Regions from separate parts of the Staphylococcus massiliensis genome, predicted to be linked through region 1. Evidence: riboswitches for the same ligand, from Rfam matches in the RefSeq annotation. Region 1 holds a riboswitch; the other holds the start of a gene.
The links. A riboswitch is a leader RNA that binds a small molecule or an ion and turns the genes downstream of it on or off. The one in region 1 is predicted to bind lysine.
Positions count from the first base shown of each region.

Region 2: linked by a shared signal. The riboswitch ahead of ACF3N8_RS08620 (aspartate-semialdehyde dehydrogenase) and the one ahead of ACF3N8_RS07155 (amino acid permease) in region 1 are both predicted to bind lysine.

Region 1 covers NZ_CP171119.1:1,469,984-1,477,952, forward strand. Annotated here, with positions in the region: gene ACF3N8_RS07140 (replication initiation and membrane attachment family protein) at 1-336, shown strand, start outside; gene dnaI (primosomal protein DnaI) at 336-1,259, shown strand; gene thrS (threonine--tRNA ligase) at 1,566-3,497, shown strand; lysine riboswitch at 3,553-3,725, shown strand; gene ACF3N8_RS07155 (amino acid permease) at 3,796-5,289, shown strand; ribosomal protein L20 leader region at 5,353-5,486, shown strand; gene infC (translation initiation factor IF-3) at 5,510-6,037, shown strand; gene rpmI (50S ribosomal protein L35) at 6,062-6,262, shown strand; gene rplT (50S ribosomal protein L20) at 6,320-6,676, shown strand; gene ACF3N8_RS07175 (NUDIX domain-containing protein) at 7,659-7,969, shown strand, end outside.
Region 2 covers NZ_CP171119.1:1,771,977-1,779,945, forward strand. Annotated here, with positions in the region: gene ACF3N8_RS08595 (alanine racemase) at 1-333, opposite strand, end outside; gene ACF3N8_RS08600 (M20 family metallopeptidase) at 338-1,486, opposite strand; gene dapD (2,3,4,5-tetrahydropyridine-2,6-dicarboxylate N-acetyltransferase) at 1,568-2,287, opposite strand; gene dapB (4-hydroxy-tetrahydrodipicolinate reductase) at 2,291-3,028, opposite strand; gene dapA (4-hydroxy-tetrahydrodipicolinate synthase) at 3,032-3,907, opposite strand; gene ACF3N8_RS08620 (aspartate-semialdehyde dehydrogenase) at 3,914-4,900, opposite strand; lysine riboswitch at 5,058-5,234, opposite strand; gene ACF3N8_RS08625 (alpha/beta hydrolase) at 5,664-6,704, shown strand; gene ACF3N8_RS08630 (ABC-F family ATP-binding cassette domain-containing protein) at 6,846-7,969, opposite strand, start outside.

The sequences.
Region 1 (7,969 bases):
CTTAAAAATGATTACACGATTAATCGTTCTTATGTAGAAGAAATTGCGTCAAGCTGGAAGAAAAAGGGCTTACAAAATGCTGAACAAGCCTATGAACACTCTAAGAACATTCAAGAAAGCCAACAAAAGCGAAAAGCTTCTAAAGCGAAATCATCTCAGAAACAAATTGTTTCTAAAGAGAAAACGCCTAAATGGCTTCAAAATAAGAAATCGAATGCATCTAAACCTGCTAAAGGTAAGAAAACATTGTCAGCTGAAGAAGAAGCGGAACTTGAGAAGAAACGACAGGCCTTTTACAAAAGGTTACAAGAAAATTGGGGGGAGGATGACGTATAATGAAATCTTTCGGAAGTATTATGGGAAACCAAGATAAGTTACAAGCGCGCATTGACAAAATCAAACGCGATGTGCTAAATGATCCTGATGTTAAGGCGTTCTTAGATGCGCATCAATCAGAATTGACGACACATATGATTGATCAAGATTTGAATATTCTGCAGGAGTATAAAGACCAGCAAAAACATTACACAGACAATCATAAGTTCGAAGATTGTCCGAATTTCGTTAAAGGTCACGTACCGAGCCTGTACATCGAGAATGGTCGTATTAAGATCAAATATACGCCGTGCCCATGTAAAATTAAGCACGATGAAGAGAAAGCATTTAAGAATTTGATTACGTCATACCACATGCATCATGATACGTTAAATGCGAACTTGAAAGACATTCATTTAGATGACCATCAACGTATTGAAATTGCGCAGGAAGCTGAGAAAGTGTGTAATGCAATAACGGAAGGTCGTTCTGTAAAAGGTTTTTATATCTATGGGCCTTTTGGCACAGGGAAATCGTTCATCATTGGTGCCATGGCTAATCAATTACGTACTAAAAAAGTGCCGTCAACGGTTGTCTACTTGCCTGAATTTATCCGTGCGTTGAAATCTGGTATTAAGGATGGGTCGTTTGAAGATAAATTAAAATTTGTTCGAGAGGCTAACGTGTTGATGTTAGATGACATTGGTGCTGAAGAAGTGACACCATGGGTTCGTGATGAAATTATTGGACCAGTATTACATTATAGAATGGTGAATGAATTACCGACGTTCTTTACATCTAACTTTGATTTAGACGAGCTTGAACATCACCTTTCAATTACCCGTGGAGGCGCGGAAGCTACGAAGGCTGCACGTATCTTGGAGCGTATTAAAACATTAGCAACGCCATTTTATTTAGATGGTGAAAATTATAGAAACAATTGAAATTTGAGATAAGTGTTGTATAATAGACTTAAATTCAAAGGAAAAATCTCGAGGATACGATAGATGAATCACTGTATGTACAGAGAATTATGCATATGTTGAGAGCATGAGATACATATTTATTTGTTACTCCCTCTTTGTTGGTGTTTGTAATGAACACCCGGCTCAAGACCGTTATCTTAAGTAGAGTTACTTTTAAGTGCGCATGCATTTATGAGTCAATTAGGGTGGTAACGCGATTTAGACCTCGTCCCTTTATGGGATGGGGTCTTTTTTGCGTTTTTTAAAATAAAAGGAGGCAATATCATGGATCAAATTAAAGTAAAATTTCCAGATGGTAATGTGAAGGAATTTGAACACGGTACAACTACTGAAGATATCGCGCAATCTATTAGTCCTGGATTACGTAAAAAAGCAGTTGCCGGTAAATATAATGGGCAAATGGTTGATTTAACACGTCCACTTGAAGAAGATGGAGAACTTGAAATAATTACGCCTGGTAGTGAAGAGGCGTTAGAAGTATTACGTCACTCAACAGCACACTTAATGGCGCAAGCGTTAAAACGTTTATATGGCGATGTTAAGTTTGGTGTTGGTCCTGTTATCGAAGAGGGCTTCTACTATGACTTTGATATGGACACTCGTATTTCAAGTGAAGATTTTGACAAGATTGAAAAGACAATGAAGAAAATTGTCGACGAAAATCATAAAATTGAACGTAAAGTTGTATCACGTGACGAAGCTAAAGATTTCTTTAGCGATGATCCATACAAGCTTGAATTAATTGATGCGATTCCTGAAGATGAGAACGTGACACTTTATTCTCAAGGTGAATTTACTGACCTTTGTCGCGGTGTACACGTACCTTCAACTTCTAAAATTAAGGAATTTAAATTATTATCAACAGCTGGTGCTTATTGGAGAGGCGATAGTAACAATAAAATGCTTCAACGTATTTATGGTACAGCCTTCTTCGATAAGAAAGCATTAAAAGAGCATTTAAAAGTTTTAGAAGAGCGTAAAGAACGTGACCACCGTCGTATTGGTAAAGACTTAGAGCTTTTCACAAATAATCAATTAGTTGGTGCTGGGTTACCATTATGGTTACCAAATGGTGCAACAATTCGTCGTGAAATCGAACGCTATATTGTTGATAAAGAGGTTGCGCTTGGTTATGACCACGTGTATACACCAGTTATGGCGAACGTTGATTTATACAAAACGTCAGGTCACTGGGATCACTATCAAGATGATATGTTCCCGACAATGAAATTAGATGAATCTGAAGAAATGGTAATGCGTCCGATGAACTGTCCACACCACATGATGATTTATGCGAACAAGCCGCATTCTTATCGTGAATTACCAATCCGTATTGCGGAACTTGGTACAATGCATCGTTATGAAGCAAGTGGTGCTGTTTCAGGTTTACAACGTGTTCGAGGTATGACTTTAAATGATGCACATATCTTCGTGCGTCCAGATCAAATTAAAGAAGAGTTCAAACGCGTTGTTGAAATGATTATTGAGGTTTACAAAGATTTCGGATTTGAAGATTACCGTTTCCGTTTAAGTTATCGTGACCCTGAGGATAAAGATAAATACTTCGATGACGATGACATGTGGTTAAAAGCAGAAGGCATGTTAAAAGAAGCGGTTGATGAGTTAGGCTTAGAATATGAAGAAGCAATTGGCGAAGCGGCATTCTATGGTCCTAAGCTTGATGTTCAGGTTAAAACTGCGATGGGTAAAGAAGAAACGTTATCTACAGCACAACTAGACTTCTTATTACCACAAAAGTTTGATTTAACATACATCGGTAGTGATGGTGAACATCACCGTCCAGTCGTTATTCACCGTGGTGTCGTATCAACTATGGAACGTTTCGTTGCTTTCTTAACTGAAGAAACTAAAGGTGCATTCCCAACATGGTTAGCGCCTAAACAAGTCGAAATTATTCCAGTAAATGTAGACTTACACTATGATTATGCAAGACTTTTACAAGATGAGTTAAAATCTCAAGGCGTACGTGTATCAATCGACGACCGTAATGAGAAAATGGGTTATAAAATCCGTGAAGCGCAAATGAAGAAAATCCCTTACCAAATTGTTATTGGTGACAAAGAGGTTGAAAATAAAGAAGTTAACGTGCGTAAATACGGTTCACAAGATCAAGAAACTGTTGAACGCGATACATTTATCTGGGATTTAGTTGACGAAATTCGTCTGAAAAAGTAATGAAAGCTTGAAAATATACACATTATAATGTATAGTTATCGTTAATTAAATATTTAAAGAAGTTAGAGGTCGCAACTTTAATCAGTAGTACTTCAGAAGTTTGATGAAACATATGTTGAAAGTACGAAAGGTAACGTTGCCGAAACAAAGCGTATTCATCGTACGTTTTGTTGGGCCAATTGCCGAAAGGAATTGGACTGTCACAACATGTGATGTGCTACCTATATAAATGACAAAAGGTTGCATTTCAAAATGCAGCCTTTTATTTTTGCCTCTCAACTGAAGAAAGGATAAGAATATGGAAAATAATCATAAGACACAAAATGAAGTACAACGCGGTCTTAAAGATCGTCACGTCTCCATGATTGCTATTGGAGGTTGTATTGGTACAGGATTATTTATGACATCTGGTGGTGCCATTCACGATGCTGGGCCACTTGGTGCCTTACTCGGTTATGCGATAATCGGGATTATGGTATTCTTCTTAATGACCTCACTCGGTGAAATGGCAACATATTTACCGGTTTCAGGTTCATTTAGTACATATGCGACACGATTTGTAGATCCGTCGCTAGGATTCGCCTTAGGTTGGAACTACTGGTTTAACTGGGTCATTACCGTTGCAGCCGATGTAACCATTGCAGCGCAAGTTATACAGTATTGGTCGCCGTTACAATTTTTACCAGCTTGGGGTTGGAGTGCGATATTCTTAGCCATTATTTTTGGACTTAATATGTTAAGTGTTCAAGTATATGGTGAGAGTGAGTATTGGTTTGCTTTAATCAAAGTTTTAACAGTAATCGTGTTTATTATAGTAGGTTTACTTACAATTTTTGGTATTTTAGGTGGACCATTCATTGGATTTGAAACGTTTATGCAAGGTGAAGGACCTATTTTAGGTGATGGCCTTGGTGGTAGTTTCTTAACGATTCTTGGTGTATTCTTAATCGCCGGTTTCTCATTCCAAGGTACTGAGTTAATCGGTATTACAGCAGGGGAATCTGAGAATCCAGAGCGTGCTGTGCCAAAAGCTATAAAGCAAGTATTCTGGAGAATTTTGTTATTCTACATTTTAGCCATCTTTGTAATTGGTATGGTAATTCCGTATACAAGTGGTGCTTTAATGGGTGGCGAAGAAGATATCGCGATGTCGCCGTTTACACTTGTATTTAAGAATGCAGGACTTGCTTTTGCAGCATCATTTATGAATGCCGTTATCTTAACTTCTGTATTATCAGCAGGTAACTCAGGCATGTATGCGTCAACGCGTATGCTTTTCTCAATGAGTAAAGATAAACTTGCTTGGAAACAGTTCGGTCAAACGAATAAACAAGGTACACCGATTATGTCATTATTAGCAACTGCGATTATTGTTATTATCGTATTCTTACTTCAACATATTAGTGGTGAAGCTTATGAGTACATCGTTGCGGCAAGTGGTTTAACAGGCTTTATTGCCTGGGTTGGTATTGCGATTTCCCATTATCGATTTAGACGTGCGTTCAAAGCGCAAGATTATGATAAATCTAAGTTAAAGTATAAAGCGATGTTCTTCCCATTCGGCCCAATTTTCGCTGGTTTACTCTGTGTACTTGTTATCTTAGGTCAGGATGTTGACTTAATTAAAACAGGTGATTTTGATATTAAACGATTCTTCATCACTTACATGGGTATTCCGATATTCTTAGCATTCTTTATCTATCATAAAATAAGATATAAAACGAAGAAGATTCCATTAAAAGAAGTTGATTTAAGTCAAGAGAACTCAATGGATCAAGTAAAACATAATTAATTTAGAAAAAGTGATTGACTTTAATGAACATACTTGGTAAGATAGTAGACGTTGAATACGAAACGGACCAAGTAGAAGCATCCCGCTTCTCACCTGTAGCGACGCACAAGCTGTTGGCAGGTTAACGACAATTACATGTATGTTCATGTGCGTTAAGGAGCGGGAGACATTTATGTCTTTCGCTCTTTTTTGCTTGGACGATTCGTAAATTCATTGGGAGGTGTCAACCATAGCTAAAGATCAAACGCAAGTTAATGAGAGAATCCGCGCAAAAGAATTACGTTTAATCGGTCAAGATGGTGATCAAATTGGAGTTAAATCTAAAAAAGAAGCCCTTGATATGGCCGATCGTGTTGGTTTAGATGTCGTAGTAGTAGCACCTAAAGCAAAACCACCAGTTGCTAGAATCATGGATTACGGTAAATACAAGTTCGAGCAACAGAAGAAAGAAAAAGAAATGAAGAAGAAACAAAAAGTCGTTAACGTAAAAGAAATCCGTTTAAGTCCTACAATTGAAGAGCACGATTTCAATACAAAACTTAAAAACGGGCGTAAATTCTTAACTAAAGGCGACAAATGTAAAGTTTCAATTCGTTTCCGTGGTCGTGCGATTACTCATAAAGAAATTGGTCAACGTGTCTTAGAACAATTCGCTGAAGAATGTAAAGACATTGCGACTGTTGAGCAAAAGGCTAAAATGGAAGGACGCCAAATGTTCTTAATGTTAGCCCCAATCAACGAAAAATAAACAAATCTATAGGAGGAATTATTCATGCCTAAAATGAAAACTCACCGTGGAGCTGCTAAACGTGTTAAAAGAACAGGTTCAGGTAAATTAAAACGTTCTAGAGCTTTCACTTCTCACTTATTTGCAAACAAAACAACTAAACAAAAACGTAAATTACGTAAAGCTTCATTAGTTTCAAAAAGTGATGCTAAACGTGTACGTCTATTATTAACATACGTAAAATAATCTAAATTCAAAGAATGCATGAATAGACATGCGAAAAGTTAAAAGGAGGAATTCTATATGCCACGTGTAAAAGGTGGAACAGTAACAAGAGCGCGTCGTAAAAAAACGATCAAATTAGCTAAAGGTTACTTCGGTGCTAAAAGCACTTTATATAAAGTAGCAAAACAACAAGTAATGAAATCAGGTCAATATGCATACCGTGACCGTCGTCAAAGAAAACGTGATTTCCGTAAATTATGGATCACTCGTATCAATGCAGCAGCTCGTCAACACGACATGAGCTACTCAAGATTAATGAACGGTTTAAAACAAGCTGGTATCGATATTAACCGTAAAATGTTATCTGAAATCGCTATTTCAGACGATAAAGCGTTCGGCGAATTAGTATCAAAAGCTAAAGACGCTTTAAAATAATATAAATGATTCAAACTAGGACATAAGTACGTGTCCTAGTTTTTTTGTTTTTAGATGGGGATTGTTGAAGGCAGTTCGGTTAGGTGGGGATGGATGGGCTGTTATAGAAGGGTTATTTGTGGAAAGGGTGTTGCAGGGGGCTATTATGGTAGTTCCGTTACGCGAAAGAAATTAGAAACAATCGCATAAGGGGTCCGTTACGCGATAGAAAATAAAAACAATCGCATAAGGGGTCTGTTACGCGAAAGATTTTAGAAACAATCGCATAAGGGGTCTGTTACGCGAAAGATTTTAGAAACAATCGCATAAGGGGTCTGTTACGCGAAAGATTTTAGAAACAATCGCATAAGGAGGCCGTTATGCGATAGAAAATTGAAACAATCGCATAAGGAGGCCGTTATGCCAAAGAAATTAAAAACAATCGCATAACGCCCCTCGACACCATATAAAAAACTAAATCAAAATTTACATCTGTGATTTAAATTATGAGAAATTTTCGCTGACGAAAATTCTCCTTATCACAAAGAATAACGCCAACAATGTAATAAGGGCGCCATGTTACAAAGACTTACGCAAACAATGTAATAAGGAAGCCATGTTACAAAGTCTGACGCCAACAATGTAATAAGGGCGCCATGTTACAAAGACTTACGCAAACAATGTAATAAGGAAGCCATGTTACAAAGTCTGACGCAAACAATGTAACATGGACGCCTTGTTACAAAGACCAACGCCAACAATGTAATAAGGAAGCCTTATCATAAAAATTTACATAAACTATGTGACATGGCGATGCATAAATACTTACTATTGCCCAACTGAACGTAAACTGCCAACTTAACTCTTAGGGGCTTTTCCCAACGAAATAAGCTAATCCATCATAATACGCAAGGCCGAATTATTACCAACATCCCGTAACCTCACTTTTGTTTGGAAATTAACTTTGATAAAATAAAGGCAAGTCATAGCAAAGGAGATTATTATGTCTAAATTTGATGAAATGATTACGGTTGTTCCGAGAGAGGTTATCTTTAACAAGGAACAAAATGCGTTTAACGGGTTTATATCTAATGAAGATAAACGTGCAAATGAAATTTATGAAACTTTAAAACAATATGAAATTAAAAGACGTGGCGATATGGAAGAAGATCCAAATTATAAACAATTAATTTCTTACGTTATCTTAGAAAACGAAGATAACGATATTCTTGTATACGAACGTCTTTCAGGTGGCGGCGAAGAACGTTTACACGGTCAATCATCCATCGGCGTTGGTGGTCATATGAATGATGT
Region 2 (7,969 bases), 300 kb from region 1:
GGACACACCCGCTAATTCCTTCTTATTATAATAGTAGAAATCTAGCGACGGAAGGGTCATTTGAATGCGATACTTACGCAATAAATCGAATTCAAACGTAGGGTTCATTAGAAAAATGGTCGCATCGTCTGTAAGTTTACGGACACGAATCGCTTCTTTAAGTGACGTTGTGCTAAACGTGTTAATGCCTGCCTTTAAAAATTGTTTCACTGAAAACTCAAGACCGTAATGGTAGGCGTTATTCTTCACAACAGCCATGATTGAATTGTTCGAAACAACATTTTTAGCGTTATCAAGAAATTGTGCCGTGTTAACTGACCATGTGGCTGTCATAGTTTCACTCCTCGTTAAAATGCATTAGTAACTGTTCATAAAAATTCGCCACATCTACTAATATCTTTTCATCAAAGTTAAGTGTAGATGTGTGTAAACCTGTCACGAAGTCCTTGTCAACATTGCGCGTACCAAAGAACACGAAGTAACTTGGCGCAATTTGATTATAGAAACTGAAATCTTCACCGAAGAGGTAAGGTTCTTCGTTAAATACAGGCTCAAGTTGATTTAATTCTAAACTACGTAATACGTGGTCTTTTAATACAGGCGCATTCATCGTAGGTGGGTAACCGACCTCAAATTTTAATTCACAAGAAACACCATATAACGCTTTGACGCTCTCAGAAATTTTCTTCATTTGTTCCTGAATAATGCTGAGATCATCCATATCATATGTACGAATCGTACCTTCTAAGTAACCATTACTTGGCACGGTATTGATCGCTTCACCCGCGCTAAAGCGACCGATATGGACGATATTACGTTTTAAACCATTTAAATGAAAGTGTTGAATTTGAGTCAATTGCGTAATCACATGCGCCAACGCTTCGCTTGTTGCGCGCCCTTGTTCTTTATTCGCAACGTGGCTTGAAAGACCTTTTAAAAAGAAACGATACTCAGTCGCACTTGCGGTAAGTTCATGATCCTTAACGACAACTTTGCCTTCTTCTTCAAAAGGCATGACGTGAACGCCAAAGATTGCGTTGATATCATCCTTTGAAAAGGCACCTTCTTGAATGAGAAGGTTAGCGCCGCCACCACTTTCTTCTGCAGGTTGGAAAATGAAGATCACATTGTGAGGAAGCGCACCCTTGTCATAAAGCGCTTTACAACGTGTGACAAATAGCATGAGGGCAGTCGTATGACCGTCGTGACCACAAGCGTGCATGCGACCTTCATGTTGACTCTTGTAAGACACGTCATTCTCTTCAGTAATCGGTAGTGCATCGATATCCGCTCGAAACGCTATGGTCTTGTCACTGTTACCTTCAAGGCGACCGATTACGCCTGTTTGAAGAGGGCGTTCATAAGGAATTTCTAACTCTTCAAGAAAGTTAACGATATAAGCCGTTGTATCAAATTCTTGAAGACTAACCTCGGGATATTGATGTAAGTGACGACGGTGGTGTGTCACAAATTCTAAATCTGTCATAAACTCAAACCTTTCATAACATACTAGGTAAAAAACTAAGCGAATATCCAAAGCACGGACTTCGCTTAGTTAGAAAGAATATTATTGATTTAAATTTCTTAATGCTGAAACAATTTCACGCTTAGAGTCTTCAACGTCAGTCGCTTTTTTAATTACTTTAGCCGGAGTACCTGCTACAACTGAATTCTCTGGAACATCTTGCGTTACGATTGCACCTGCAGCAACGATAGAACCTTTACCAACGCGTACGCCTTCAAGAATAACTGCGTTCGCACCGATTAATACGTCGTCTTCGATAACAACTGGTGATGCGCTAGGTGGTTCAATTACGCCAGCTAATACAGCGCCTGCACCAACGTGCACGTTTTTACCTGTTGTAGCGCGTCCGCCTAATGTCGCGTTCATATCAATCATTGTGCCTTCGCCAACTACAGCACCAATGTTAATCGTAGCACCCATCATGACTACAGCACCGTCACCGATTGTCGCATGTTCACGGATAAAAGCACCTGGCTCGATACGAGCGTTTGTATTTGTTAAGTCTTTCATAGGGATAGCAGAATTACGGCGATCCATTTCAATTTCGAATTCTTCAATGACTGTTTCGTTTTGCTCATAGAACGCTTTCCAATCATCCGCTTCGCAGAATACGACTTTAGAACGTTCCGCACCAAATACTTTAAATGTGTCCGGGAATGTGACTTCACTAAATTCACCGTTCATATATACTTTTAACGGTGTTGATTTCTTAGCCTCACTAATATATTGGATAATTTCCTCTGCAGTAAAATCTTTAACCATCTCTTAATTCGCTCCTTTGTTTAAATTATCAAATGTGTAATAGCCATTAGGCTTGTCAACTAGTGTCAATGCTGCTTGAATCGCACCATTTGCGAAGATATCTTTAGACTGCGCACGATGTGTTAGGGTGATTGTTTCATCAATACCTGCGAAGAGTACATCATGTTCACCCACAATCGTACCACCACGAAGGGCGTGAACGCCAATCTCATTGTTTGTACGCTTACTATTTTTCTCATGACGATTATGTTCTTGATAAACGTCTTGTCGTAACGACTCGATGACATCGTATAGTTTCACAAGCGTACCACTTGGGGCGTCTACCTTTTGATTATGATGCGCTTCAGTTAACTCAATATCATAATCATTGAGTAGGGGAACTGCCACTTCTAACAACTTCGTTAAGACATGAATACCATAACTCATGTTCGCGCTGAAGAAGACGGGCATATCTTGACCAAGCTCTTGTAAGCGTTCAATAATTTGTTCCTTTTCACCAGTTGTTGCGATAACAAGTGGTAATTTGAAATCTTCTTTTAATAATGGAAGTAATAGTTCCGGATTTGAAAAGTCGATAGCGACATCCGCAAGCTCCTCAACATCCTTAATTGAATGATAGACAGGGTAGGGATATGATTTATCACTTTTCACAATCACACCTACAACTTCATGACCACTTTCTTCCGCTAATCTTGCAACACGTTTATTCATTGCACCGTAACCGATTAATGCGATTTTCATGAATTATTCACCTCTTTTATATGCTTCATATGCTTTTTCTAATTCTGCTTTGTCTTCATCTAACATTGGAACAAGAGGTAAACGTAACTCATAGTTTCCAAAGCCTTCATATGCAGTTAACACTTTGATAGGGATAGGGTTCACGTCAACTTCAAGTGCATTGAGTAATGTTTGAATGTTCTTGAAATTATCATTAAGATTCGCTTTGTCATCATCGAAAAGTCTTTGATAAGCGCCAGGGATCACATTAGCGATTACAGAAATGATACCATGACCACCGCGTTCAATGTATTCAACAACATTGCCATCATTACCACTATATAAAGCGAACTCATCCATGTTTAATTGGTCTTTAAGCGCTTTAACATATTCCATGTCGTCTGTAGCGTCTTTAATACCTACAATGTATTCGTTCTTGCTTAATTCAACAACCGTTTCAACATCAATAAATAGGTTTGTTCTTGATGGTACGTTATATAAAATGACTGGTAACTTTGCTTCATTCGCGATTGTTTCAAAGTGCTTAATTAAGCCACGTTGATTCGTTTTGTTGTAGTAAGGCGTGATTAACATGATACCATCTGCGCCAAGTTCACGCGCTTCAACAGATGCTTTAACTGATTTCGCTGTATTGTTAGTTCCTGTACCAGCGATAATAGGAACGCGTCCGTTTGCTTCTTCAACAACTGTCTTTAAGATTTGACTCTTCTCATCGTCTGTTAAAGTAGGGTTCTCAGCTGTAGTACCATTTACAACAATTGATTTCGCGTTATTTTCAATTAAAAAGTTAACGTGTTTCTTTAAAGCCTCGTAATTAACCTCGTCATTTACAAAAGGTGTTGTAATCGCGACACCTGTACCTTCAAAAATATGTGCCATATTTATTTATGCTCCTTTCGAATTTAATAATTGTTCTAAGATTTGAACTGCGTTTAATGCTGCACCTTTTAATAAGTTATCCGACGTACACCATACGTGGAAAGTGTTTGGAAGTGATTGGTCTTGGCGAATACGTCCGACAAAAATCTCATCCTTACCAGTTGAGTGGATAGCTAAAGGATACTCGTTATTCTCAGGATTATCGACTAAAACGACACGATCATCTTTGTCAAATACGTCTTGGATAGCTTGAACTGTCGCTTCTTTGTCTAACGTAACGTTGATATGCACGCTATGACTGTCTTGAACAGGTACACGTACACATGTCGCCGTTACGTTTAAGTCAGGTAAGTTTAAAATTTTACGTGTTTCATCAATCATTTTCTTTTCTTCTTTCGTATAGCCATCTTCTAAAAAGACATCGATATGAGGTAACACGTTGTTGTAGATAGGGTGAGGGTATGCTTCTGGAGCTTTACCGTTTGCACCTTCCTCAAGATCGCGTTTACCTTTGACACCTGAACCTGATACCGCTTGATATGTTGTGTAAGCAACACGATTTAAACCGAAAGCTTCATCTAATAATTTCAGTGGTACCACTGATTGAATTGTAGAACAGTTCGGGTTTGCGATAATCTTACGTTCAAGCTTAGGTGCGTTAACCTCAGGTACGATGAGATCGATATCTTCAGTCATACGCCATTGACTCGAGTTGTCTATTACAATTGCACCATGTTGTTCGAATAATGGAGCGAATGTTTTACTTGTGCCGCCACCAGCACTCATAATTACATAGTCAAAATTGCCATCAGTCTTATCCTCAGTAAGTTCTTGAACCGTGTACGTTTTACCATCGAATTCAACTTCTTGTCCTGCTGATCGCTTTGATGAAAAAAGCACAAGTGAATCGTAAGAAATGTTTTTACGTTTAATCGTTTCCAAAACATTTCTTCCTACTAATCCTGTTGCGCCTACTACTGCTAAATTTGCCATTGACATTCACTCCTAAAAATAAATATAAAAATTTTAAAATTCTGAAACTTTTAATTGTAATTTAGACCAATTTCATATTTTAAAACAAACATTCGACACAGAGTACAATAGAATATAAAAAAACAAGTTCGGGTGCGCCGAACTTGTTATATCTATATACAAGTGATGCACTCCATTATCTTTCAAATAATGACAGACTCTCAGCTCTTAACCATAGAATCCAATAAATGAAATCTGCTACATCATTTATTTCGGCATCTCACCCTTTCATAACCAGCCACTAGCAGGTGGTCATCTGGCTATTACTGATGATTGATGCGCCTCATCAATATCATATTCAATTGGTATGGTTTACATTATACATAAACCCACATGTCCTGTAAACTCATTTGACAGAAAATTTAGAAACTCTTACGCATTTATGCGTTAGAGTTTCTTATGGGGAGCGAGATAGAAGGCGGGAACCGACTTCGTTTTCGAGCCCTCGCAAGGCTGACTAGATTGCTTGGAAGCTTGAAAAGCGCATCAAGCATTCAGTCAGCTACTGCGCATTGAGCTTTATAGAAGAAAGTATACTTAAATTCTAGAAAAAAATTCAAACAATCCAAATTATATCTAAAGGGCTTTTCAAAAAGTAAAAATTTAACACTTTAAGAAAGTGTTTCAAATTAAACTTTCACGTTATAAGAAAGTTAAATGGGGTAGAACGTTTATAATTAAAGATTCTTAAATAAATACATAACTACAAAAAGGAGTCTACTCAATGAAAGCATCTCGTTTAATTACGGCATCTATACTCGTATCAGCACCTTTTGCAGTCTTAGGTTTTTACAAATTTGCGGAAAAGGAATCTATTCTAGCACGAATTATTCAACTTAAAGATGGATTTACGAACTACCGTAAGGCTAAAACTTATGAAGAAGTGATTGATGATAAATATAAAATTATTAATAACGTTCAATATGATACAGAATTACCTCGTGGCTTTTGCGACATCATCACGAAAAACGATGAAGGTGACGCAACACGCCCAACTTTCATCTATATGCATGGTGGTGGCTTTGTCGTAGGGGATAAAATCGAAGGCGATCCAACGACTAATGCGGATGATGCGTATATGAAATATAAATTCGAGGCGATGGTGGAATATGGCTATAACGTGGTTACGACGAATTATGCCTTTGCGCCATGGTACAAGCATCCGAAACAAGTTGAACAAATTTCACGCTTGGTCGAATTTTTAAAAGCCAATGCTGAAAAGTTTAATTTAAATAAAGACGAATTTATCATTTCTGGAACGAGTGCAGGCGGTAATCTCGCAGTCGAATTTGCGCTCATTCAAGTAAGCGAAACGTATCAACAACAAGTCGGCATTAAACCAGTATTAAATAAAGACAATATTAAAGCATTGTTACTTGAAGTACCTTTATTAGATCCTTATCGTTCTAACAAGACCCAAGCGCCGATTATATTAAATAATTTCTTATTCGGTAGAGGGGCGCGTGCCTATTACTATAAATCAGTGATACGAAAGTATAATCCGAAACTCGATTTAATCCGATATGTGGATTCAAACTTCCCGCCAGTCTTTATTACAGACGGCAATGCAGGTTCGTTTAAAGACCAAGCAACGGACTTCTACAACAAACTACAGGAACATGGCGTACCATCGGATATCTACGTCCCGTCATTTAAGTATGGTAAGAAGACGCATAGCTACATGAGTGATTTAAATTCACAAGCGACCAAAAATTATCATGAAGCACGTCATGCATTTCTATTACAACAAAACTTAGTACGATGAGTGAAAAGCCACGCCCATAGAGTAGGGTGTGGCTTTAGTAATTTGGTGAACAGTTAGCTTAAAATTTTTATCTTATGTCATTTTCTATAATCGACAAAAAAGGTACCGCATCTCAAACATGCGGTACCTCATTCATATAGCTTATAAGCTTTGTAATACGCCTTCTTCTTTAAGATAATCTTCGTATGAAAGTTCTTTTGAAACAGCGCCTGGTTTATTTAGATCAATGACGCGGTTCGCGATTGTATTAATGAATTCAAAGTCGTGTGACGTGAAGATGATAGAACCTTTGAAGTTCTTAAGACCTTCGTTGACAGATGTAATACTTTCAAGGTCTAAGTGGTTTGTTGGTTCATCAAGTAATAGCACGTTAGCGCTTGATAACATCATCTTACTTAACATACAACGTACTTTTTCGCCCCCTGAAAGCACGTCAGCTTTCTTCTTAACTTCTTCACCGCTGAATAACATACGACCTAAGAAGCCACGTAAGAATGTTTCAGTTTGCTCATCTTCAGGTGCATATTGACGTAACCAATCTACTAAGTTCATTTCAACACCATCGAAGTACTCAGAGTTGTCTTTAGGGAAGTAACTTTGAGAAGTTGTTACACCCCATTTAACTGTACCTTCGTCAGGTTCCATTTCACCAGCTAAAATCTTAAGTAATGTTGTTTTAGCAATTTCACTATCGCCGTATAATACAGCTTTATCATTAGGGTTCATCGTGAATGAAATGTTATCTAATACTTTTTCGCCATCTACTGTTTTAGAAACGTTTTCAACAAATAAAAGATCATTACCAATTTCACGTTCCGGCGTAAATTTAACATAAGGATAACGTCTTGAAGATGGTTGAATGTCATCTAGTTCGATTTTATCTAATTGTTTCTTACGACTTGTAGCTTGTTTAGATTTAGAAGCGTTCGCAGAGAAACGTGCGATAAAGTCTTGAAGTTCTTTAATTTTTTCTTCTTTCTTTTTATTTTGTTCTTGCGCCATTTTTTGAGCAAGTTGACTTGATTGATACCAGAAATCATAGTTACCCACGTAGATTTTAATTTTACCGAAGTCTAAGTCGGCAATGTGTGTACAAACGTTGTTTAAGAAATGTCTATCGTGAGATACAACGATAACCGTGTTTTCAAAGTTGATTAAGAAATCTTCTAACCACGCGATGGCTTTAATATCAAGACCGTTTGTAGGCTCATCCAGTAAAAGCACATCAGGATCACCGAATAAACTTTGCGCAAGTAATACTTTGA